3 regions of the Aeromonas bestiarum genome follow, and region 1 is predicted to be linked to each of the others. Evidence: predicted binding sites of a transcription regulator. Region 1 holds the regulator's gene; each other region holds the start of a gene.
What was found. Region 1 encodes sigma-54, which starts transcription at its own class of promoters, with help from an activator protein. Its sites were predicted from a motif close to TGGCACNGTTTTNGCTT; they were not measured.
Positions count from the first base shown of each region.

Region 2: fliE (flagellar hook-basal body complex protein FliE) is a predicted target of sigma-54. The motif match lies at 3,590-3,606, and genes of this name have one in related genera.
Region 3: flgA (flagellar basal body P-ring formation chaperone FlgA) is a predicted target of sigma-54. The motif match lies at 3,888-3,904, and genes of this name have one in related genera.

Region 1 covers NZ_CP064746.1:4,287,315-4,295,439, forward strand. Annotated here, with positions in the region: gene IU367_RS19890 (DgaE family pyridoxal phosphate-dependent ammonia lyase) at 1-415, shown strand, start outside; gene dagF (2-dehydro-3-deoxy-phosphogluconate aldolase) at 415-1,155, shown strand; gene IU367_RS19900 (BglG family transcription antiterminator) at 1,259-3,163, shown strand; gene npr (PTS phosphocarrier protein NPr) at 3,182-3,454, opposite strand; gene rapZ (RNase adapter RapZ) at 3,475-4,341, opposite strand; gene ptsN (PTS IIA-like nitrogen regulatory protein PtsN) at 4,384-4,830, opposite strand; gene hpf (ribosome hibernation promoting factor) at 4,833-5,120, opposite strand; gene IU367_RS19925 (RNA polymerase factor sigma-54) at 5,142-6,581, opposite strand; gene lptB (LPS export ABC transporter ATP-binding protein) at 6,647-7,372, opposite strand; gene lptA (lipopolysaccharide transport periplasmic protein LptA) at 7,376-7,903, opposite strand; gene lptC (LPS export ABC transporter periplasmic protein LptC) at 7,890-8,125, opposite strand, start outside.
Region 2 covers NZ_CP064746.1:3,283,625-3,291,749, forward strand. Annotated here, with positions in the region: gene fliH (flagellar assembly protein FliH) at 1-339, opposite strand, end outside; gene fliG (flagellar motor switch protein FliG) at 408-1,469, opposite strand; gene fliF (flagellar basal-body MS-ring/collar protein FliF) at 1,462-3,174, opposite strand; gene fliE (flagellar hook-basal body complex protein FliE) at 3,233-3,550, opposite strand; gene befA (beta cell expansion factor BefA) at 3,741-4,520, opposite strand; gene arsC (glutaredoxin-dependent arsenate reductase) at 4,698-5,126, opposite strand; gene arsB (ACR3 family arsenite efflux transporter) at 5,176-6,240, opposite strand; gene arsA (arsenical pump-driving ATPase) at 6,375-8,125, opposite strand, start outside.
Region 3 covers NZ_CP064746.1:1,535,468-1,543,592, reverse strand. Annotated here, with positions in the region: gene flgE (flagellar hook protein FlgE) at 1-475, opposite strand, end outside; gene IU367_RS07350 (flagellar hook assembly protein FlgD) at 486-1,217, opposite strand; gene flgC (flagellar basal body rod protein FlgC) at 1,233-1,652, opposite strand; gene flgB (flagellar basal body rod protein FlgB) at 1,652-2,050, opposite strand; gene IU367_RS07335 (CheR family methyltransferase) at 2,113-2,937, opposite strand; gene IU367_RS07330 (chemotaxis protein CheV) at 2,956-3,867, opposite strand; gene flgA (flagellar basal body P-ring formation chaperone FlgA) at 4,090-4,695, shown strand; gene flgM (flagellar biosynthesis anti-sigma factor FlgM) at 4,783-5,103, shown strand; gene IU367_RS07315 (flagella synthesis protein FlgN) at 5,100-5,516, shown strand; gene yfcE (phosphodiesterase) at 5,589-6,131, opposite strand; gene IU367_RS07305 (peptide ABC transporter substrate-binding protein) at 6,142-7,779, opposite strand; gene IU367_RS07300 (DMT family transporter) at 8,020-8,125, shown strand, end outside.

The DNA.
Region 1 (8,125 bases):
GCAGCAGGCCAACGGTATAGGCCGCGCCATGAAGGTGGGCAAGGAGGGGATCCTCGGCCTGACCCACGCCATCGAGCGCTATCTGGAAAAAGAGAAGGAGAGCGGTGCCGCCATGGTTGCCAAGATGAGCCCCTTCATCGAGTGCCTCAACCAGCTGCAGGGCGTCAGCGCCAAAGTGGTGTGGGACAGCGCGGGGCGCGACATAGCCCGCACCGATATCGCCTTCGACCATGCCCGCATCGGCATGACGACTGTGCAAGTCGTCACCCGCCTGCAGCAGGGCACTCCTGCCATCTACTGCCGTGGCTACAAGGCCAACGAAGGGCATATCGAGATCGATGTGCGCAGCGTCACCGCCCCCCAGCTCGACCAGATCCATGCCGCCATTGCTAACCTCATACAGGAGAATCGCTGATGTCCTTAACTCCCAACTACTACCGTGACCGTGTCTGCCTCAACGTACTGGCAGGTTCCAAAGATAATGCCGTCGCGGTATACGACGCAGCTGAAGGCCATGTGCTGGTCGGCGTGCTTTCCAAAAACTATCCGGATGTGCCCGCTGCGGTCGCCGATATGAAGGAGTACTCGGCCCTTATCGACAACGCCCTCTCCATCGGGCTGGGGGCGGGCGATCCACGCCAGTCCGCCATGGTGGCCGAACTGGCTCGCCAGCTGCAGCCCCAGCACGTCAATCAGGTGTTCACCGGGGTCGGTGCCAGCCGGGCACTGCTGGGCCAGCCAGAGACACTGGTCAATGGCCTTATCTCCCCCACCGGCACGCCGGGGATGGTGAAGATATCCACCGGGCCCCTCAGTGCCGGGCAGCCGGACGGGATTGTGCCTATCGACACCGCCATCGCCCTGCTCAAGGACATGGGCGGCAGCTCGGTCAAGTTCTTCCCCATGGGCGGTCTCACCTGCCGTGACGAGTATCAGGCGGTCGCCGAAGCCTGCGCCCGTCACGGCTTCTGGCTGGAGCCCACAGGTGGCATGGATCTGGAGAACTTCGAGGAGATAGTCCGCATCGCACTGGACGCCGGTGTCGAGAAGGTGATCCCCCACGTCTACAGTTCCATCATCGACAGCGAGAGCGGCCAGACCCGCCCCGAGGATGTGCGCACCCTGCTCGCCACTGTGAAACGACTGTTGGCGTGACGAAAGATGGCACCGGTCCGATCACTGGCCGGTGCCTGGCTTGTTAATGAGTCGCTTGTTAACATCGACCCTTTATTTCGCGACAGGAGTCCCGCCCCCCCTCATGACCAAGCTGCCCCACCCCAGACTCCATCAGCTGCTGACCCAGCTCCATGCCGAACCGCTGCCACAGGAGGAGCTGGCTCGCCGCCTCAATGTCTCCACCCGCACGGTGCGCACCGATGTGGCGACCCTCAATGAGCTGATCGCCACCCACGGCGCCCACCTGATCCACCAGCGCGGCAGCGGCTACCAGCTCAAGATTTACAATCAGGGGCTGTTTGACGAGTTGCTGGCGGCCCAGGAGCAGGAGAGCAGCCTGCCCCGAACCAGCCGCGAGCGGGTACTGCACCTGCAGATCCTGCTGCTGACGGCGGAACAGGGGATCAAACTCGACGAGCTGGCGGATACCTGGTATCTGAGCCGGGCGGCACTGCAGGGCGACATGGCGGAGGTGCGGGAGCGACTCGCCCACTTCGGCTTGCTCATCGACAGCAAGCCACGGCTGGGCATGCGCATCCAGGGGAGCGAGACGGCGATCCGGGCCTGCCTCACCCAGCTGCTCTATCAGGAGCTGATCCACAACAACCAGTTGCAGAGCCTGCTGCCCAACCTTTGCCCCAGCAAGACGCTGGAGGTAGTGGGCAATCACATCCATGCCCAGCTCGGCCATCACCAGCTGCGCCTGGCCGACGAGAGCCTGCAGCAGCTCGCCATCTACTGTGCCGTCGCCCTGCTGCGCCAGGCTGCCGGCCACGAGCTGCGCCAGTTTGCCAGCGACGACATCACCCAGACTCTGGCCGCCGTGGCCCGCGACATCTACGCCGAGCTGCCGACCCTGACACCGCCGGGAGCAGAGGAGATCGCCTGCCTCGCCATCCAGATCCAGGCCCGCCTCACCGCTGACACGCCCAGGCTCAGCCCGGCCATGGCCGCCGAGAGCGAGCAGCTGGTCGAGCATCTGCTCACCTATATCCAGCAGCACTACCCCTATGATCTGCGCGGAGATCTGCAGTTGCGGGCGGATCTGCAGACCCATATCAGCGCCATGCTGCTGCGGGTCAAATACCAGATTGGCAGCCACAATCCGCTGGCGGATCACATCAAGCAGTACTATCCCCTCGCCTACGACATCACGCTGGCGGCCATCTCTGAGTGGATCAGGCAGACTCCCTACCGGCTGACCCATCACGAGATAGGTTATCTGGTGATCCATATCGGAGTCGGGCTGGAGCGCCACTATGACATCGGCTATACCCGTCGCCCCCAGGCGCTGCTGCTGTGTGACGCCGGCAACGCTACCTTCCGGGTGCTGGAGGCGCGCATCAAGCGGGAATACCCCCAGCTCCAGCTGACGACACTGGAGTCGGTGCGAGATTACGAGGGATTGGCGCGGATCGAGCAAGACTTCGTCATCAGCACCGTCAAGGTGGCCGAGAAGAACGCGCCCGTGGTGCAAGTCGCCCCCTTCCCGACCCAGTATCAGCTGGAGCAGCTCGGCAAGCTGGTGCTGATCGACCGCACCCGCCCCTACCTGCTCGACAAATACTTCGATGCCGACCACTTCATGGTGGTAAGTGAGCCACTCAGCCAGAGCCAGTTGTTTGCCAGGATCTGCGATCAGCTGGAGGCCGAAGATCGGGTGGAGAGCGGATTCAGAAGCTCGTTGCACGAGCGGGAGCGCATCGTCTCCACCCTGCTGGGGGAAGGCATAGCCCTGCCCCACTCCCTCGGCCTGCTGGCGCGGCGCACCCTGGTCTATACAGTGCTGGCCCCCCAAGGGATTGACTGGGGCAATGGCGAGACAGCCACCCTCATCTTCGTGCTGGCCATCAGCAAGGCGGACTACGAAGAGGCGATGGGGCTCTACGACCTGTTTCTGGCGCTGATGAACGAAAAAGCCAGCAAAAATTTGCTGGCTTGTCGGGATTTTGCCAGCTTCAAGGGGCTGGCGCGCACCGGTTCCTGAACCAGGACGGGGAGTGAGTCACTCCTCGTTGAAGCCGGAGGTGAACAGTGCCACCACGGCAGCCAGCGCCTCCACTTCTTCGGGGCCCTCCACCTGCACCTCCACCTGCTTGCCCTGAGCGGAATCCAGCATCAGCAGGCCGATCACGCTGTCCGCATCGGCCTCTATGCCATCCTCGTTGCGCAGCAGCACGTGGGCGTCGAAGCCCTGCACCAGCTCGAATAGCATCATGGCCGGCCTCGCATGCATACCCAGTTTGTTTTTGACTTCCACCGAGGCTGAGACGGTCATCTGATCTCCCTATTGGTCCATCAATATTGCGGCGCACTCTTGTCGAGGGTGCGGTGGCGGATCTGGACGTTCTTGCCCAGCAGCCGGAATGCGCTGGCCAGCTGTTCGGCGATGAACACGGATCTGTGCTGACCACCGGTGCAACCTATCCCCACAGTCACATAACTGCGATTGTTGCGCTCCAGATGCGGCAGCCAGGTCGCCAGCATGTTCTCAATCTGCAGGATGAACTGCATCACGTCCGGCTGGCTGGAGAGGTAGCGGGCCACAGGCTCGTCCTTGCCGGTAAAGGGCTTGAGTTCGGGGATCCAGTGCGGATTGGGCAGGAAGCGGGCATCGAACACGAAGTCGGCGTCCTTGGGGATGCCGTACTTGAAGCCGAACGACTCGAACACCAGCACCAGCTCATTCTCTTTCTTGCCGAGCACCCGGGTCTTGATGAGCTCGCTCAGGTCGTGAATGCTGAGGTTGGTGGTGTCGATGCGCAGGTCGGCGGTCGAGGAGAGCGGTGCCAGCAGGTGGGTCTCCTCCCGGATCGCCTCATCCAGCGACAGCTGTTTGCGCGACAGAGGATGCAACCGGCGACTCTCGCCGTAACGCTTGAGCAGGGTGGAGTTTTCCGCATCGAAGAAGAAGCTGGAAAATTCGACCCGGCCCTCGTTGCGCACCTGGGCCAGCAGGGTCTCCAGCTTGTCCGGGCTCACCGGCAGGTTGCGCACGTCTATGCTGACCGCCAGCTTGTCATACTGGCTCTCGACCGAGACGATCAGCTGGGGCAGCAGGTTGACCGGCAGGTTATCCACGCAGTAATAACCGAGATCCTCCAGCACACGCAGGGCAACTGTCTTGCCCGAGCCGGAGCGCCCACTTACCACTATTAATTGCATCTTGTTCCCTCACCGCTTGGAGTCATGACGGGGGCCTGCATATCAGGCCGAGGTCATGATCTGATAGAGATCTTCATCGCTGGTTGCCTGGCGCAACTGGCGGCAAACCGCCTTGTCACCCAGTTTGGATGCCATCAGGGAAAGGGTCTTGAGGTGCTGCTTGCACTCGCTTTCCGGCACCAGCAGGGCAAAGAGCAGGTCAACCGGTTGATTGTCGATGGAGTCGAAGGGGATAGGCTCTGCGAAGGTCATCAGGATGGCGGTCGGCGGAAACTCGTCACCGATCCGGCCGTGGGGAATGGCGATACCGGCACCGATACCGGTACTGCCCATCTTTTCTCGGGCCAGCAGGCACTCGAATAACGCCTGACGAGAGGTCCCCAGGCGCTCAGCGGCTAATTCACTGATGATCTCAAGGGCGCGTTTCTTGCTGGTACAAGGGACCGCACTTTTGGTGCAGTCCCGACTCAGTATGTGTTCAAGTTGCATAGTTATTTTTGATTTAACTTATCTTTGTGCTTGATGATCTGCCGATCCAGCTTGTCCAGCAGGGTATCAATCGCAGCATACATGTCGGCATGCTGTGAATTGGCGAACACCTCGCCACCGCTGACATGCAGCTTGGCTTCGGCGATCTGGTTCAGTTTTTCTACGCTCAACACCACATGAACATTGTTGATGTGGTCAAAGTGACGCTCGAGTTTGGCAAATTTGTTGTTCACATAATCACGCAGAGCTTCGGTGATCTCGACATGGTGTCCGGTCAGGTTAATTTGCATAACGTCTTCCTTTTGTTTTGCCTAAACCAGGCGTTTGCGCTGATTGGATGGCGGGATCAACAAGGATTCACGGTACTTTGCGATCGTGCGTCTCGCCACCATAATACCCTGTTCGGCCAGCAAATCCGCGATCTTGCTATCACTTAGCGGCTTGGCGGGATTCTCTGCCGTCACCAGCTTCTTGATCAGCGCGCGAATTGCGGTCGATGAGCACTCTCCTCCTCCTTCGGTATTCACATGACTGGAGAAAAAAAACTTCAGTTCGAAGATGCCGCGGGGCGTATGCATGTATTTCTGGGTCGTTACCCGGGAGATAGTTGACTCATGCATCTCTACCGCTTCGGCGATGTCGTTGAGCACCATGGGCTTCATGGCCTCTTCACCATACTCGAAAAAGCCCTGTTGCTGCTCGACAATGCAGCTGGCCACCTTGAGCAGGGTGTCATTGCGACTCTCCAGGCTCTTGATGAACCACTTCGCCTCTTGCAGATGGGAACGGATGAACTGGGTGTCCTGGCTGGTGCGCGCCTGGCGTGCCATGGCGGCATAGGTCTCGTTGACCCGGATGCGCGGCGCGGAATCGGGATTGAGCTCGACCACCCATTTGGTACCCTTCTTGACCACGGTCACATCCGGGATCACGTACTGGGAGTCGCTCTGTATGATGCCATTGCCCGGTCTGGGCTCCAGCTGCTGGATGAGATCCAGTACCTCCTTGAGGTCGCTCTCCTTGAGCCGGGTCTTGCGCGCCAGGGTGCGATAATCGCGATTGCCGAGCAAGTCCATGTGCTCGTTGATCACCTCTCTGGCCTCGGTGAGCCAGGGCAGTTCGGGGGCGTATTGACCGAGCTGGATCAACAGGCATTCCTGTACCGAACGGGCGGCGATGCCGACCGGATCGAAATGCTGCACTCGCTTGAGCACGGCCTCGACCTCGTCGAGTTCCACCTCGACATCCTCGCTGCTCACCGCCGCCTGTATATCTTCGAGGGAGACGGTCAGATAACCGGAGTCGTCGATGGCATCTATGATGGCGAGGGCTATGGCGGCATCCAGATCGCTGAACGGCGTGAGTCGCATCTGCCACAGCAGATAGTCCTGCAGATTCTCGGTGGTTTCGCCCTGATAGACGCTGTCTTCCCCATCGTGGATGGGGCCTGCGCTCTGGGCCGTGCCGGCCGAGTAGACATCCTCCCAGGTGGTATCCACCGGCAACTCGTCCGGCATCTGATCCTGGGCCATGGCATCGCTGGAGTCGAGCTGACTGGCGTCGACCGGCTCTTCCGGGCTGGTCTCCTGCACCTCATTCTCCTCTTGCTCCAGCAAGGGGTTGTTATCGAGCGCTTGCTGAATTTCCTGCTGGAGTTCCAGGGTGGAGAGCTGGAGCAGACGAATCGCTTGTTGTAATTGCGGCGTCATGGTCAGGGACTGACCGAGACGCAACTGTAATGTCGGCTTCATCTACGTCGGGATATCCTTATGTTCAGCGAGGCAGTCGTCACAGGAAATGAAGAGATGCCCCCTTACTATAGACTGAATTGATCGCCCAAATAGACGCGCTTGACCTGTTCATCGGCCAGTATCTCGGCCGGCGCACCTTCGGCAATCATCTTGCCGTGGCTGACGATATAAGCCTTCTCGCATACGTCCAGAGTCTCTCTGACGTTGTGGTCGGTGATCAAGACGCCCAGGCCTCTATCTTTCAGATGCTGGATGATCTTCTTGATGTCTATCACAGAAATGGGGTCGACCCCGGCAAACGGCTCATCCAGCAGGATAAAACGCGGCTCGGCCGCCAGCGCGCGGGCGATCTCGACCCGGCGTCGCTCCCCCCCGGACAGACTCTGACCCAGGTTGTCGCGAATGTGGGTGATATTGAACTCTTCCAGCAGCTGTTCGACCTTGTCTTCCCGCTCTTCGCGGCTCAGCCCCTTGCGGGTCTGCATGACCCCCATCAGGTTGTCGAACACCGACAGGCGGCGGAAAATGGAGGCCTCCTGCGGCAGATAGCCGATGCCGTTGCGGGCTCGGATATGCATGGGCTGCAGGCTGATGTCCTGATCGTCTATGGTGATGAGACCGGCATCGCTCTGCACCAGTCCCACTATCATGTAGAAGGAGGTGGTCTTGCCGGCGCCATTCGGACCTAACAATCCGACGATCTGGCCGGTACCTACTTCCAGGCTCACATCGCTGACCACCATGCGGCGCTTGTAACTTTTTTGCAGGCCGACTGCTTTCAACACTGCCATGGCTTATTTTCCCTGCTTCTTCTGATCGGCGGGCTTGTCGAAGTTCTCTACCTGATCCGGCAGGAACACCGTCTTGACGCGCTGGGTCGGGCCCTTGCTCTCGGCGATCATCTTCTGTTTGACGATGTCGTAACGGATCAGATCGCCGTTGACCTGGCTGTCTTCCTGCTTGAGCTGGCCATTGCCGGTGATGGTCACCAGCCGGTTCTTCAGCTCGTAGCGGATGCTGTTGCCGTGGGCATTGACCGGCTTGCCGTTGTCCAGGATCTGGAAGAAGGTGGCGGGATTGCCATAGGCCGTCATCACCTCGGCCCCTTTCTCGCCGGAGCGGATCACCACTACCTTGTCGGCCTTAATCTTGATGGTGCCCTGAGTGATGATGACATCGTCACTGAAGGTGATGCGGTTGTCCTGCATCTCGGCCACCTGTTTGACCGCATCCACGTAGACCTTCTCGGCAAAGTCGGACTCTTTGGCGCTCACGGTGCCGCACAGCAGCAGGGCCGCGAGGGCCAGATTAACGTTTTTCATTGAAATAGATGGCATGACCCTGGTCCAGTAATTCAAAATATTTGCGTTCCAGATGACCCTTCAGGCCAACGCCCTCGGTCTGGAAATCCTTACCCACTATGCTGACTTGCTGATTGCTTCTCACGTTCTGGGTCACCAGATCCAGCTCCATATAGGGGGTATCCAGCGTGGAGATGAAGGAGGCGGGCAGCAGGCCGTCCAGATGTACCTTGTCCCGCAGGA
Region 2 (8,125 bases), 1.0 Mb from region 1:
CTCCTTGCCCTGCTCCAGCCCGGCGGCATGGCCCTGTTGCAGGCCTTCCAGCTTGCCCTCCTCCAGCCCCTTGGCAAAACCGGCGGCCTGGCCTTCGGCCATGCCCTCGTCCCAGGCGGCCTGACGGATGGCTTCCAGCTCTTCTGCCGTGATGCTGGGGGTCGGCTCCTCTGCCGGCTCCTCGACCGGCGCCTCTTCCTCCTGCCGATACCAGTCCGGCGTCAGTCCGAGGGCATTGGTCTCGACCTCGGATTCGACCTCCATCTCGGGCCAGCCCCAGGCCTCGACCCGGGCGTCGTCCCCGTCGGGACGCACATAGCCACGCAGCTTGTTGTTCATGCTTTAGAGGCGCTCCTCGCCACCGCCAGCTGCGGCCCGGCGAAACGGTAGAATTGATGGTCCATGGTTTAGAGGAACTCCTCGCCGCCACCGGCACCCAGCATGATCTCGCCGGCATCCGCCAGACGGCGGGCGATGGAGAGGATCTCTTTCTGGGCGGCTTCCACTTCGGAGACCCGGATCGGCCCCATGGCCTCCAGATCGTCCGCCAGCATCTCGGCGGCCCGCTTGGACATGTTCTTGAATACCTTCTCGCGCATCTGGTCGTCCGAGCCCTTGAGGGCCCGTTGCAGCAGATCTCCCGGCACTTCCCGCAGCATGGTCTGGATGCCGCGATCGTCCACATCGATGAGGTTTTCGAACACGAACATCAAGTCCTGGATCTGCTGGCTCATCTCTTCGTCCGACTCGCGGATGGAGTCCATCAGCTGGCCTTCGATGTTGGTATCCAGGTAGTTCATGATGTTGGCCGCCGCCTTCAGGCCGCCCATCTTGGCTGCCTGGGCACCCGCCGCACCGGCGAACTGTTTCTCCATGATGTCGTTCAACTCTTGCAACGCCGCCGGTTGCACCTCTTCCAGGTTGGCGATCCGCATCACCAGATCCAGGCGCACCTGCTCCGGGAACTGGCTCAGGATCTCGGCGGACTGCTCCGGCTCCAGATAGGAGAGCACTATGGTCTGGATCTGCGGGTGTTCGTTCTGGATGATGCTGGCGACCTGGCGGGCATCCATCCACTTGAGGGAATCGAGGCCACGGGCACCGGAACCCAGGATGATCTGATCCACCAGGTTGCTGGCCTTGTCTTCGCCAAGGGCCGCCACCAGCGCCTTGCGCACGAAGTCTTCACTGCCGATACCGATGTTGGTGTACTTCTGGATGTCGTCGATGAATTGACGGTGCACCGCCGCCACCCGGTCGTGACTGAAATCCGACATGGAGGCCATGGACATGCCGAGCCGCTGCACCTGCTTGGGCTCGAGGTGACGGAAGATCTGGGCGGCATCCTCTTCGTTGAGGCTCAGCATCAGCACAGCCGCCATCTCCATCCCGCTCATCTGGTCCAGGATCTGGCGCTGGCTGTCGGTAATGTCATTGCCGGTGACTTGGGTCTTACTTTCTTCAGGCATCTTTGTTCGTTACCCATTCTTTAATGACCTGTGCGGCCAGATCCGGTTCGTTCGCCACCAGCGCACGCACCGCCTTGAGCAAGTCCTCGTCACGGTGCAGATCCGGCAGTTTCAGATGGCCGTCACGTACCCCGAACACAGGCTCGGAATCGGCCTGAGCCGCCAGCAGACTGAGCTCGTCATCCCCACCCAGCACTATGCTGTTGTCCATATCCAGATCCCCTTCCGGACGTGCATCCGGGTAGAGCAGGCGTTTGAGCATGGGGCGCACCACTGTCACGATCAACACTATGATGACCAGCACCGAGGCGGCGATGCGCACCGCGCGCCAGAACCAGGGCTGCTCGTAGATGGGCGCTTCGGCCACGTTCTCAAGCTCTGGCCGGTTGAACGGGATGGCGACCACTTCCAGAGTATCACCGCGGGTCACGTCAAAGCCAAGCCCGCCGCTCAGCAAACGGCGCAGGGTATCGAGCTCTGGCTGGGTGCGCGCCTCGCGGGTCACCTTGCCGTCGGCGGCGGTGATTGATTTGTAATCCACCGCGACCGAGACCGTCATGCGGCGAATGCCGCCCATCTGACGCCGGATATGGCTGACTGTGGTATCCAGTTCGAAGTTGCGGGTCGCCTCCTTGCGGGAGCGGCCGGAGGCAGCGGCGCTGGCATCGGCATTGGGGCCGGTCGCTTGCTGGGGAATATTGGAGGCGGCGGGCGGCTGGTTGGAGAGGGCGCCGGGTACACCGCCGCTGCTGCCATTGGCGCTGTTTTCTTCCAGGGTCATCTCGGAGCGCACGGCCGGCAAGTCCGGGTTGTAGGTCTTGCGGGTCTGTTCCTGCTGGGAGAAGTCGAGGGAGAGATCGACCTCCGCCGTATAATTGTCGGCGCCGAGCACGGGGATCAGGATGGCGTCAATTTTTTGTTTGTACTCCACCTCCTGCTTCTGCTGCATCGCAAACTCCTTGCGAGTCTGGGCAGAGACGGGATCCTGGGAACCCGAGTTGAGCAGGCGGCCGTTCTGATCGGTCACAGTGACGCGGGTCGGCTCCAGGCCGTGCACGGCGGAGGCGACCATGTCGACGATGGAGTCCACTTCCCCCTGGCCGAGGGCGTTGCCCTTGAGGTTCAGCACCACGGTCGCGCTGGGTTTGCGCTCGTTGCGGGCAAACACGTTGTCTTTCGGAATGGCCAGCAGCACCTGGGCCTTGGCCACGTTCTGGAACTGCTCGATGGCACTCGCCAGCTGACGCTCACGGCTCAGCTTGAGGCGCTCCGTCTCCATGCGCTGGCTGACGCCGAAGCTGGAATCCTTGAGCAAGATGGACTCGCCATCGTTGCTGGCATCGGTATTGGTGGCGAGACCGGCACGGGTCAGGCGCAGGCGGATATCGGCATATTTTTCGGCGCTGACCAGCACGCTCTTGCCATCCACCTCATAGGGGATCTTCTGCTGATCCAGATAATCGAGGGTCGACACCAGCTCCTGGGTATTGTAGGTACCCAGCGGACGCATGTCCGGCTCCTTGCCCCACAGCAGGATGAAAACGGCGATCGCCAGACAGATGGCCAGCCCCAGGATCAGGGTGATTTGCCGCAGCACATCCGTGTTGGACAGGAAGCCGAGTGCGGAGCTCTTCTGCTCATTCTCATCGAGAGCGGCGGAGCCCTCATCGTTCATCAGCAGTTCGCCGTTTTGGTCAGTAGCCACGATTTATGTCCTTATTACTGACATGTTCATGATGCTCAGTCACCACGATTTACGATCCTTATACCGGCATGTTCATGATGGTCTTGTAGGCATCGACCATCTTGTTACGCACCTGCACAGTCGCCTCGAAGGCGATGGAGGATTTCTGGCCAGCGATCATCACCTCGGACAGGTCGATAGACTTGTCACCCATGTCGAAGCGAGTACGCAGATCGTTGGCGGCCCCTTGCAACTCGTTGACGTTGCCGAGGGCCTGCTGCAGCAACTGACCAAAGTCGGACGTGACCTGACGACCGGGCTGAGCCAGCGGTGTCGCCCCGGATTCCACCTTGAGTGCCTGCATCTCTTGCATCAGGCTGCTTGCACTAATTTCCATATTTCATCCCCAGACAAATCATTGACGCTGACAGCGAATAAGCAATTAGAGTGCCAATGCGCTCGAGGCGAGTGATGAGGGGCATGAAACGAACGCAAGGCAGCCGGTGTGAGGGCAAGATTTCAGCAAGGCGGAGCACAACAAACATGGCCCGCATAATGCGGGCCATGTTCGGGGGATGAGCGGCATCCTACTTTTTGGTCAGATCCTCGTCCACCCAGTATTTGGATCCCGAGATGTTGGCATCGAGCAGCAAGCCCTTCTCGCCGATCTGGTAGATGGCCATGCCGCCGTTGTATTTGGCTCTGAGCTCGGCGCTCTCCTTGCCCGCCACGGCTCCCACCTCCGAGGTGGCCTCCCAGCCCTGGGTCACGAAGGCGTCGAACCTGGCCTTGTCTTCAAACAGGATCACCTGCTGGTAGAACTTGCCGCCGAGCCCGGCCGCGAGCCCGGCGCCGAACATCTTCATGTAGGTGTGCTTGCCGCTGGTGCGATTGACCGCCACCCCGGCGCCCTGATTGGTGTGCAGCATCAGGGAAAACTTGCGCGAGTCGAACACCGCATAGCCATAAGCCTTGTCAAACAACAACTTGGCGGAAGGTTGCTGGTTGAACAGTCGCACCAGCGCGGTATCGGCCATGGTATCGAGGGCGAGTCGCGCCTCCTCGGCCGTCTTGGGCTCGAGCATCTCGTCGAGTTTCTTGTCGGCCACCACCAGCCACTCCTTGCCGGTCGCCATGCTCTTGTCGGTCCAGACCCCGGCGGTGTTGAACGCCTCCGAGCCCCACTGTGAGACGGACGCCCAGGTCGCCTTGGAGAAGTCGGTGACGCTCCGCCACGCCTCCTTGCTGGTGTCACTCACAGCACTCCCCAGGTCGGTCGCGGCCGCCTTCAGCTTCGCCCAATCGGCCAGGCCGGGGGTCGACGCCAGTGCCAGCGTCGTTGCAATCACCAGGAATCGAATCTTCATGCTGTTCTCCACCTTCTGTGATGAGTCGATGGTCACAGTAGCAGATTTGGACGACGCCGGATCGGGCTATGCTCACGGCGCGGTCAAGCAATGACGCAGCCCCTGGCCGCCATCGACACCCGAGCGTCTGTGCACGAGGGCGCCTGGCGCCCTCGTGATCATTGCTCATGTCTGCGCTTATGACTTGAGGCGCTTGCCGCTCGCATCCACCACCTGCTCGCCATCCTCCTTGGCGAAGGCCCCTTTTTGCTGATCGGGCAAAATATCGAGCACCAGCTCCGACGGGCGGCACAGCCTGGTGCCAAGGGGCGTGACGACTATGGGGCGGTTGATAAGGATCGGATGGGCCAGCATGGCATCGATAAGCGCCTCATCGCTGAAGCTACCTTCCGCCAGCCCGAGCGCCTCGTAGGGGGGCACGTTCTTGCGCAGCAGCTCGCGCACCGGCATCCCCATGGCGGCGATCAGCGCCACCAGCTGGTCGCGGGAAGGCGGCGTCTCCAGATAGTGGATCACGGTGGGCTCGACGCCGCTGTTGCGAATAAGCGCCAGTGTGTTGCGGGAGGTACCACATTCCGGGTTGTGATAGATGGTGATTGCACTCATTTGCGTGTCTCTCATGGCTTAAGTGAATAAAAACATTGGATAAAAAGGGTTAGCGGCGCAGGCCCGCCTCGTACCAGGGTTTGCTGGCGTTGACCACTCGCACCACCAGCAGCATGACAGGCACCTCGATCAACACGCCGACGACAGTGGCGAGCGCCGCGCCGGAGTGAAAGCCGAACAGGCTGATGGCGGCGGCCACCGCCAGCTCGAAGAAATTCGATGCCCCTATCAGGGCAGAGGGGCCGGCCACCGAGTGCTTCTCCCCCACCTTGCGGTTGAGCCAGTAGGCGAGTCCCGAGTTGAACAGCACCTGGATCAGGATCGGCACCGCCAGCAGGGCGATGACCAGCGGCTGCTCCATGATGGCGTTGCCCTGAAAGGCGAACAGCAGCACCAGGGTGAGCAACAGGGCCGCCACCGACCAGGGCTGGATACGGGCCATGACACCATCGAAACTGGCCTGCCCCTTTTTCAGCAGCGCCTTGCGCAGCAACTGGGCGATGACCACAGGGATGACGATATAGAGCACCACAGAGGTGAGCAGGGTATCCCAGGGCACCACTATGCTGGAGACCCCGAGCAGCAGCGCCACCAGCGGGGCGAAGGCAAACACCATGATGAGGTCGTTCACCGCCACCTGCGACAGGGTGAAGTAGGGATCGCCGTTGGTGAGGCGACTCCAGACAAACACCATGGCGGTGCAGGGCGCCGCCGCCAGCAGGATCAGGCCCGCCACGTAGCTGTCCAGTTGATCCGCCGGCAGCCAGTCGGCAAACAGCACGCGGATGAAGAGCCAGCCGAGAAAGGCCATGGAGAAGGGCTTGACCAGCCAGTTGATCAAGAGGGTCACGCCTATCCCCTTCATATGGCCCTTCACCTGATGCAGGGCCCCAAAGTCGATCTTGAGCAGCATGGGGATGATCATCACCCAGATGAGCAGCCCCACCGGCAGGTTGACCTTGGCCACCTCCATGGCGCCGATCGCCTTGAACAGATCCGGCAATCCCTGCCCCAGACCAATGCCCACCAGAATGCAGAGCAGCACCCAGGCGGTGAGATAACGTTCAAAAAAGCCGATGGCAGGGGCTGCCTTGGCATCACAGATTGCAGACATAAAAGCTCCCGATGCGGCGCAATCCCGCATCTTCTATTTGTTCAAAACAAGGTTCAAAACAAGGTTCAAAAAAAGGGTTCATAACAAGTTGACGGCATATTCAAGCCGCCCTGGCAACGCACCGGGCCAGCGATTCAATGGTGCTGACAGAGGCGGCGCAGGGCGTCCGGCCCCACCGGCTCTTCGGCCAGCAGCGGCACCACTGCGTAGCGGCTGGCATGCAACTGTTCAACCGCCTCGATATGGGGCAACTGGCGCTCGGCCCGCAGTTGCAGCAAAGGCGAGCTGACCGCCTCCTGCTGCAAACTGTGGTTGATGAGCCAGCCCCAGGGCTCGATCCCGGCGCGGCGCAAGTCGGCCTGCAGGTTGGCCGCCTCCTGCACCGGCGTGGGCTCGGGCAGGGTGACGATCAGCACCTTGGTCTGTTTGGGGTCCTGCAGCTGCATCATGGGGGTGGTGAAGTGCAGCCCCTTGCTGCCCATCTGGCGAGCGATCTCTCTGTGATAGGCGCCGGTGGCGTCGAGCAGCAGCAGGGTGTGGCCCGTGGGGGCGGTATCCATCACCACAAAGCGCTTGCCCGCCTCGCGTATGATGCGCGAGAAGGCCTGAAACACGGCGATCTCCTCGGTACAGGGGGAGCGCAGATCCTCCTCCAGCAGCGCCCTCCCCTGCTCGTCCAGCACCGCCCCCTTGGTGGCCAGTACCTGGGCACGGTAACGTTCGGTCTCGGCGTGGGGGTCGATGCGGCTCACCTCAAGATGGGGCAGGCTGCCTGCCAGCGTCTCGCTCAGGTGAGCGGCGGGATCCGAGGTGGTGAGGTGCACCGGCAGGCCGCGACTGGCCAGCTCCACCGCCACGGCGGCCGCCAAGGTGGTCTTGCCCACTCCCCCCTTGCCCATCAGCATGATGAGGCCGTGGCCATCGGCGGCCAGCTCGTCCACCAGCGTCCCCAGATCGGGTTGGGTCACACTGTCGTGAGGCTGGGCAACGGATACCTGACTCCCTTTGGATGCACAGGGTTGCAGCAACTGACGCAGGCTCTCAACGCCCACCAGATTGGTGGCAAGCAGCGGGATCGTATCCTGCGCCAGGGCCCTGAGGGCCAGCGGCATGGTAGAGAGGGCCTGCTGCTCACGCTGCCAGAGGGCCTGGGCCAGAGCATCACCGGCGATGGCGCCCTCGGGGAAGAGGCCATTGATGACGAGCTGCTGATTCATGAGCCCGATGGCGGCCAGCTCCTCATGGGTGCGGGCCACTTCCCGCAGGGTAGAACTTTGGGCGCGAGCCACCAGCACCAGCCGGGTGTGGGCAGCATCAGCCAGCGCGGCGACGGCGTCGGCGTACTGGCTGCGCTGTTTTTCCAGCCCCGCCAGCGGGCCAAGGCAGGAGGCATCCCCCTTGCCCTGCTCCAGAAACTCGCTCCAGGCCCCCGGCAGTTGCAGCAGGCGTATGGTGTGGCCTGTGGGCGCCGTATCGAACACTATATGGTCATACTCGGCCAGCAGCGCCGGATCGGTCAGCAGGGCAGTGAACTCGTCAAAGGCGGCAATCTCTGTGGTGCAGGCACCGGAGAGCTGCTCCTCTATGCTGCGCACCACACTCTCGGGCAACTTGCCGCGCACAGGCCCGACGATCCGCTCCCGATAGGCCCTGGCCGCTGCGGGGGGGTCTATCTCCAACGCCGACAACCCCGGCACAGCCGCGATGGCGGTGATGTGATTGCCGATGGTGGTGGCAAACACCTGCCCCACGTTGGAGGCGGGATCCGTGCTCACCAGCAGCACCCGCTTGCCGGCATCGCACAGTGCCACGGCACTGGCGCAGGCCAGCGAGGTCTTGCCCACCCCGCCCTTGCCGGTGAAGAAGAGAAAGGGGGGCGGATCGG
Region 3 (8,125 bases), 2.0 Mb from region 1:
TCTTGGTCGGCACACCGGCCTTGTCGGGGATCTGGATAGGCTTGGTGGCGTTGATGCTCACCGCCTTCGGCGTGCCATCCACGTTGACTTCATACCCCTGCAGGTAATGGCCCTGGTTGTTGACCATGTAACTGTTTTCATTGAGCTTGAAGGCCCCGGCCCGGGTATAGGTGCGATCCAGATTGGTCAGGCCGTCCGAGGTCACGAAGAAACCGTTGCCCTGAATGGCAAGGTCCAGCGAGTTGTTGGTGAACTGCAGCGCCCCCTGATGGAATTGCTGCGCAACAGCCCCCGTGGCCACACCATTACCGACTTGCGTCTTGGCATTGACGAAGATCGAGTTCGCATACACATCGGCAAATTCGGCTCGCGACTCCTTGAAGCCGATCGAGTTGACGTTGGCAATGTTGTTGGCAGTAACATTCAGATCTTTTTGTGCCGCGTTGACACCGCTCAAGGCATTGTTAAATGACATATCCAGCTCCTTAGATCGATGCTGTAGGCTTGGTCGTTGGTGGTGTGGTCTGGTTGGAATTGGTACCGGCAATCTCCAGGATATCCCCCAGAGAAATGGCCCCGAGTCCTTTCAATTTAACCAGGGTGGGAGAGGTGCCATTACCCAGGGTGACGCTTTCTACTCGCCCATAGGTCAAGGCTGAAATACTCTCTGATTTGCCGGCTACTGTGCCGGTCGCTTTAATCTGGTACTTGCCCTCTTTGACGGGCTTGCCGTCCTTGTCGGTCCCATCCCAGCTGAAGGCCACGTTACCCTGATGTTCTCCCTCAAGGGAGAAGGTCTTGACAACCTGCCCTTTTTCATCTTCCACCGTGATTTTCACGTTCGACATTGTCTTGTCGCCGACGGCAGCCACCCCGGAGATCTTGCCATCTTTTTCCAGATAGCCGGTATTGGAGGGGATCAGTACGTTCTGCCCCACCAGAGCGGAAGCCTGCAATGCCTGGCTGGAGGTCATCAAGGTATTCAGATTGCCCATCTGGGTCGACAGACTCGTGATCCCTTCCGAGGTCGACATCGATGTCATCTGGGACAACATCTGGGCGTTGTCTACCGGCTTGAACGGATCCTGATAAGAGAGCTGCATAGTCAGCAGCTTCAGAAACGACGCCTGATCCAGCTCTTTCTTGGGCGTCGTCGTCGTGCCAGTGGTCTGGGATGTGGTACGGCTGATGCCGTTCACACTACTTGTATCTGCCATCTGTGCTTACCCCTATCAGGACTTGCCAAGCTGAAGCGTCTGCTGCAGCATCTTCTTGGCAGAATCGGCAACCTGCACATTGGTCTGATAACTGCGTGAGGCATTGATCATGTCTGCCATCTCTTCCACCATGTTGACGTTGGGCTTGAAAATAAAGCCATCCTTGTCAGCCATGGGGTGGCCCGGGTTGTACTCCTTGAGCAAGGGGGCCTCGCTCTCGACAATCCCCTTCACCTCGACCCCGACGGATGCCTGCTTGTCTGACATGGCCTGATCCAGCTGAGCGGCAAAGATTGGCCGCCTGGCATGGTAAGTATTTTCCACACTGGAACTGACGCTGTCGGCGTTGGCCATGTTGCTGGCCACCGTGTTGAGTCGAACAGACTGTGCACTCATGGCCGAGCCTGCAATGTCAAAGACCTTGAACAAACTCATTACTGTTCTCCTTTCAGCGCCTTCAGCAGGCCACTGATCTTGCTATTCATAAATTCGAGGGAGGTCTGGTACTCAAGGCTGTTGCGCAAGAACTCGCTGCGCTCCTGCTGCACGTCTACCGTGTTGCCATCACCGGTGTCGGGCTGCAGAGGATTGCGGTACTGCGTCAGGCCAGGGGCATCCGACTGCAAGGCAAAGTGCTTCTCACTGGTCGTCGCCAGACCGAACCCCTGCTGATGCTGGGCCTCTTCCAGTGCCTGTGAGAAGTTGATATCCCTGGCTTTGAAACCCGGGGTATCCGCGTTGGCAATGTTGCTGGACAACACCTCTGCACGCTTGGAGCGAACGCTCAGCGCGTATTGATGAATACCAAATGCCTTGTCGAATGAAATTGCCATAGCACACCTCCTGCTTGATAAATTATTAGCAAGAGGTGTGCCAAAGGGGATTTAGGCGGGGATTATTTGACTTTGTAGACGATACCGGGATTGCAGCGGACCATTTCGAACCTGTCGGTCAGACCGGCCAGTGACTCGGAAGCCCCCAGCATCAGATAACCGCCGGGATTGAGACTGGCTGCGAACTGGTTGAGGATCTTGGACTTCACTTCCGGCGCAAAATAGATGAGTACGTTGCGGCAGAAGATGATGTCGAACTTGCCGAGCAGGCTGTAGCTCTCCAGCAGGTTCAGTGGCCGGAAAGTGGTCAATTTTCTGACACGCTCCACCACCCGCATCTTGTTGTCGCCATACGCTTCGAAGAACAGCTTCTTGCGCTCCGGCGACAGGCCGCGGGCCAGCGCCAGACTGTCGTACACCCCTTCCTTGCACTGGTTGAGCATGGTGCTGGAAATGTCCGTGCCCACGATCTGCACGCCACCGGGCAAGGTGCCTGGCTTCTTGACCTGCTGCTCCAGCGCCGTCATGGCGATGGAATAGGGTTCCTGGCCGGACGAGGAGGCTGCCGACCATATCTTGATCGGACGACCGCTCTTGCCAAGTTCAGGAAAGATCTTGTCCGTCAGCAACTGGAATGGATAGGTATCCCGAAACCACAGGGTTTCGTTGGTGGTCATGGCATCAACCACTGCCATTTTCAGGTCGCGCTCACGCACACTCATCGCTCGCGTAACCAGATCAGACAGACTCTCAATACCAAACTGAGTCATCAAGGGCGAAAGCCGACTCTTGACCAGATACTGTTTGTTGTCACCCAGCACGATCCCGCTCTGTACTGCCAGAAAGTTGCTGAATTGTTTGTATAAGTCGTCCGAAAGTGTCTTCATGCAGTTTGTTCTTCTTGATTAGAGTGCGCCTTGTACGGCCTTGGCCAATTCATCCGGCTGGAATTTGGCAATGAAATTGTTCGCACCGACTTTCTGCACCATGGCCTGATTAAACACCCCACTGAGGGATGTGTGCAGAATAACATGTAAGTCCTTGAGATTGGGATTGTTGCGGATCTCGGCGGTAAAAGTATAACCGTCCATTTCCGGCATCTCGATGTCCGAGATCACCAGGGCAATCTGATCCTTGATGGGGCCATTCTTGGCCATCTCCAGCAACATGTTGAGCGCCTCACGCCCATCCTTGGCCAGCACGCACTGCACGCCGATAGCCTCGAGGGCCCGTTGTACCTGCTTGCGAGCCACCGAAGAGTCATCCGCCACCAGCACGGGACGTCCCAGGGTCGGGTGATCCACGCTGGCTTCCACCAGCTCTTTGCTAACCTCGGTCGATACCGGCGAAATCTCGTTGAGGATGCGTTCAACGTCCAGGATCTCCACCAGCTCGCCATCCACCTCGGTGACCGCCGTCATGTAGTTGATGCGACCAGCCCCTTTGGGAGGGGGCAGAATGGATTCCCAGTTCATGTTGATGATGCGCTCGACCGAATGCACCAAGAAGCCCTGGATGGAACGGTTGTACTCGGAGATGATGATGAAGCACTTGGTCAGGTCCTCGATAGGACGCTTGCCCATCGCCATGCTGAGATCGATCACCGAGATGGTCTGGCCGCGGATATGGGCAACCCCGCGAATGCAGGAGTTCAGCTTGGGCATGACGGTCAAGGGGGGACATTGCAACACTTCACGCACTTTGAATACGTTGATGCCAAATCTTTGACGTCCATTGAGACGAAACAACAATAACTCCAACCGGTTTTGTCCCACCAGCTGGGTACGTTGGTTGACCGAGTCCAGAATACTGGCCATAAACACTCCCTAAAAACGCTTGGCACTAATCATGCATGCGTGTTGGCTTGCGTCAGACTATCGATGTCACTACAAACGAATTCTGAAGCAAGCATAGTTAAATATGGTGATATGCGTGAACAACTTATCGGCCTGCGAGCGAAAATGATTAGTAGACTTTTCCTCACCTTACTGCTGTTTTGCGGCATTTCTCACGCCACGGCATCCGAGGTGACCAGCTATCTGCAAGAAATGGCACAGGAGTTTGTGCTCGGCCAGCTCGATATTCCGCTCGATGCCCAGGCACAGGTACAAGCCGCCTCCATCGAGGAACGCCTGCCCCTGACCCGCTGCGAAGAGCATCTCACCATCAGTTTCCCCGCCAGGATGGAGGTGCGTCGCAACACTACCGTCTACCTCAAATGCGAGGAGGATAAACCCTGGGATCTCTATCTGCCGGTTCGGGTCAGCATACAGAAGCCCTATGTGACCGTTTCGGCGCCGGTGGCCAAGGGCGACATTCTCAGCGAAGGCATGCTGACGCTGGCCTATCAGGATCAGACGCTGATCCGTGGTGACTATCTCAGCGACCCGGCTCCCCTCATAGGCGTGCGCAGCAAGCGGGAGCTCAAACCGGGTCAGCCCATACGGCTCACCCAGGTCTGCGTGGTGTGCAAAGGCGATCAGGTCACACTCAGTGCAGAAAATAGCAGCATGCAAATCAAAACCATGGCCCGAGCCTTGCAAGATGGCAGCTTCGGAGACATGATCAGACTCGTCAATATTCGTTCAGGAAAAACGGTGCAGGGAAAAGTCAGCGCAGTCGGCGCCGTGGTGGTCACCTTCTGAATGTTTTAGGTTACTTTTTTCTAAAGTTCTGACGACCGTCACCGATAAACAGGTAAGCGAACAGCAAAGCAGACGAAGGTAAACACTATGGGTATCAACAATATCAACAACCTAGCGAACAATCGGTTGCAAAACACCGGTAGCAGCCAGGGTGCCAATACCAAACCAGCGACCTCGTCCCCCGACAACCGTGCGGCGACCGTCAAGACCGACTCCGTCTCCTTGACCAATGAGGCGCAGCAATTGCAACAGATGCAGAAAAACCTCAACTCAGCCTCTACCGGTAATGAAAGCCGGGTCGAGAGCTTGAAGAAAGCCGTGGCCAATGGTGAATATCAGGTCAACAGCGAGGCTGTGGCCAAGAAGATGTTCAGCTTTGAATCCAATCTGGACAAGCTGCTGGGATGATGGATTTACCTTCGCTGCTGCATACCCAAGACGAATACCTCTCCCAGATGCAAGGTTTGCTGGAGGAGGAATTCAACCTGCTCAGGCAGCACCAGGCACTGGCGCTGCCTGAGCTGGCAGAGCGCAAGCAGAAACTGCTTGCCGATATTGAAGTGCTGGATCAGACCCTGGCCCAGTTGCCCGAGCTGCAACAACAGCTGAATGCCTTTCCCGAGCAGATGCATCTTCTGCGTGAAAAGCTCGATGCCTGCCAGGAACAAAATGATCTCAATGGTCGCCTGCTCGAGCTCAGCATCGTCTCCAACCGCCGCCTGGCAAGCTTCCTCAGCAAGCTGCGCGATCGCAACTCCTTGACCTATGACGCCAAGGGCAATACCCGCTCCGGTACCCGCTCATTCGGCATCAAGGCCTGAGCTCTCTATTCTTTCTCTTTCCGCTTCCAGTTTTTCCTCACTGTCATCCCTGATCCGCGCCTTCGTCACACCTTACAAGGTCAGACGCAGCAAGGCCTCGCTATCTGCACAGGCATGGATGCTCAATACCCTGTCTTCATAGCGGCCATAGGTTGCCGCCAGCTCTCCCCGTGGAAAACAGATGGATCCCGGATTCATCAGCACCAGCTCCCCTTCCCGCTGCAACACGGGCATATGGGTATGGCCGCTGATGAACAGACTGCCTGCCGGCAGTGGCACCGCTTCCGGGCGATAGAGATGACCATGGCTGACAAACCAGCGCCGGCCATCCACCAGCAACTGGTTGTAGGGGGCCATCATGGGAAAATCCAGCAGCATCTGATCCACTTCCGAGTCGCAATTGCCACGCACCGCCATGATGTGCGGCGCCAGCTGATTGAGCCGCTCGGCCACGGCGGCAGGGGCATAACCCGGCGGGACCGGGTTGCGCGGGCCGTGGTTGAGCACGTCGCCAAGCAACAGGTAGTGATCCGGCTGCCAGGCGGCAAGCTGGTCAAGTACCTGCTCCAGGGCACTCAGGCTGCCGTGCAGGTCCGAAATAATAGCAATCTTCATCACACGCTCCTCACGGCTGGCTGAAATAGAGATCCTTGGTGGCGATCGCCCCCTTGAGATTCTGAACGGGCAGGCCACGCAGGGTGGGATCCACCAACCGCATCTGGTTGTAGTGATAGACGGGAATGGCGGGCATCTCGTCCATCAGCAACTGCTCGGCCTGACGGTAGAGCCCGGTCCTGACGTTACCATCCAGGGTCTCCGAGGCCTGTTGCAACAGACCGTCAAAGGCCGGATTGCAGTAGCCGCTCTCGTTCTGGGGATCCTGGCAACGGAAGCTGTTGAGCATGGACGAGGGCTCCACGTAATCCCCGAACAGGAAGGAGCGGGCCAGCATGAAATCCCCGCTGTCTTTGGCCACCTGATAGGCGTTCCACTCCATGTTGTTGAGCGCTACCTCCACTCCCAGCGGCTTCCACATGGCCGCCACCGCCAGTGCCAGCTTCTTGTGATTCTCCGAGGTGTTGTAGGTCAGTGTCAGCTTGAGGGGATGCGCGCTGTTGTAACCTGCCTGTGCCAGCAGGGCGCTCGCTCTGGCCAGCCGGGTCGGCTGATCCTGCAAGGCCAGCGGCGAACTCAGCGCCTCATAGCCAGGCATGGTGGGCAGCAGTGACCAGGCGGCTTGTTCGCCCTGGCCGCTGACCTTCTCGGTCAGCAAATGTCGGTCTATGGTCATGGCCAGCGCCTGGCGCACCCGCACATCCTGCAGCTCGGGGCGACGCAGGTTGAAGGTATAGAGATAGGTGCCGAGCAGCGGCAGGCCCCAGATCCGCTCGGGGGTCGCCTCCTTGGTCTTCTGGTAATACTCCAGCGCCACCTTGTTGGTGAGCTGGATCTCCCCCGCCTCGTAACGCAGCCGCTCGGCGTGCTGGGAGGCAAGCGGCAGATAGGTGACCCGCTGGATCCGGGTATGGGCATCGTCCCAATACTGGACGTTGCGCTCCGCCTCGATGCGCTCGTTGGGTACCCAGTTCACCAGCTTGTAGGCGCCATTGCTGACCAGCTTGCCCGGCTGGGTCCACTGCTTGCCAAACTGGTTGATGGCCTTCTCGTTGACCGGCACGAAGGGACGCTGGCTTATCAGCTGCAGGAAATAAGGCACAGGCCGCTCCAGGGTCACTTTCAGGATCTGCTCGCTCTCGGCCTCCACCCCCAGGGTATTGAGATCCAGCGCCCCTGCGTAGATGGACTGGGCATTGTTGATGCCGGTCGCCAGCAGCAGCCCGGCGGAAGGTGAGCCCTGCGCCGGATCCAGCAGTCGCCGCCAGGCATAGACAAAGTCCTGCGCGCCGAGCGGCTCGCCGTTGGACCACTTGAGCTGCGGGCGCAGGAAGAAGCGCCACACCAGCCCATCTTCACTGGTCTCCCAGCGCTGGGCCTGGGCCGGCACTATCTTGCCCTGGCCATCTTCGCTCACCAGCCCCTCGAACAAGTCCACCAGCACGACCTCGCCCGGAAAACCGGAGCGGATCTGGGCCGGGTCGAGGGATTCCGGCTCGGCGCCGTTGCCCTTGACCAGGGTCTGGCGGTCCGACAACGCGGGTTCCTGGGACACAGTGGTGGCCTGCAATGAAGGGGCCATCAACAGACCCAGCAGCAAGGGAGAGAGCCAGCGACGGGCTGGCCGGGAAGCGGGGCACAAAACCATGACATAAACCTCGTTCAATTCACTTTATTTCAAGAAGGGGGAAGGCCGGCAGCGCGCCTGAATACGAATGCATGATGCTGCGCTTGTTATCCCCGAAGACGCCCCGTATTGTATCGGGCTTGCTCAAGAGATGGAGTCTTTCGGGCTATTTTTTTCTGTAGTTTTTTATGAAGTGCGAATGGCTGTCGCCGGTAACGGCCTGATGCGTCTTTCGATTTAGCTACATTTTCAGGAGTTGTTATGGGGTATGAGTGGCTGGCGCTGGCGGCGGCCAGTTTGTGGGCAGTGGCGGCCCTGATCTCCGTCAAACCGGCCCGTCACCTGGGGGCGTTTGCCTACAGTCGCT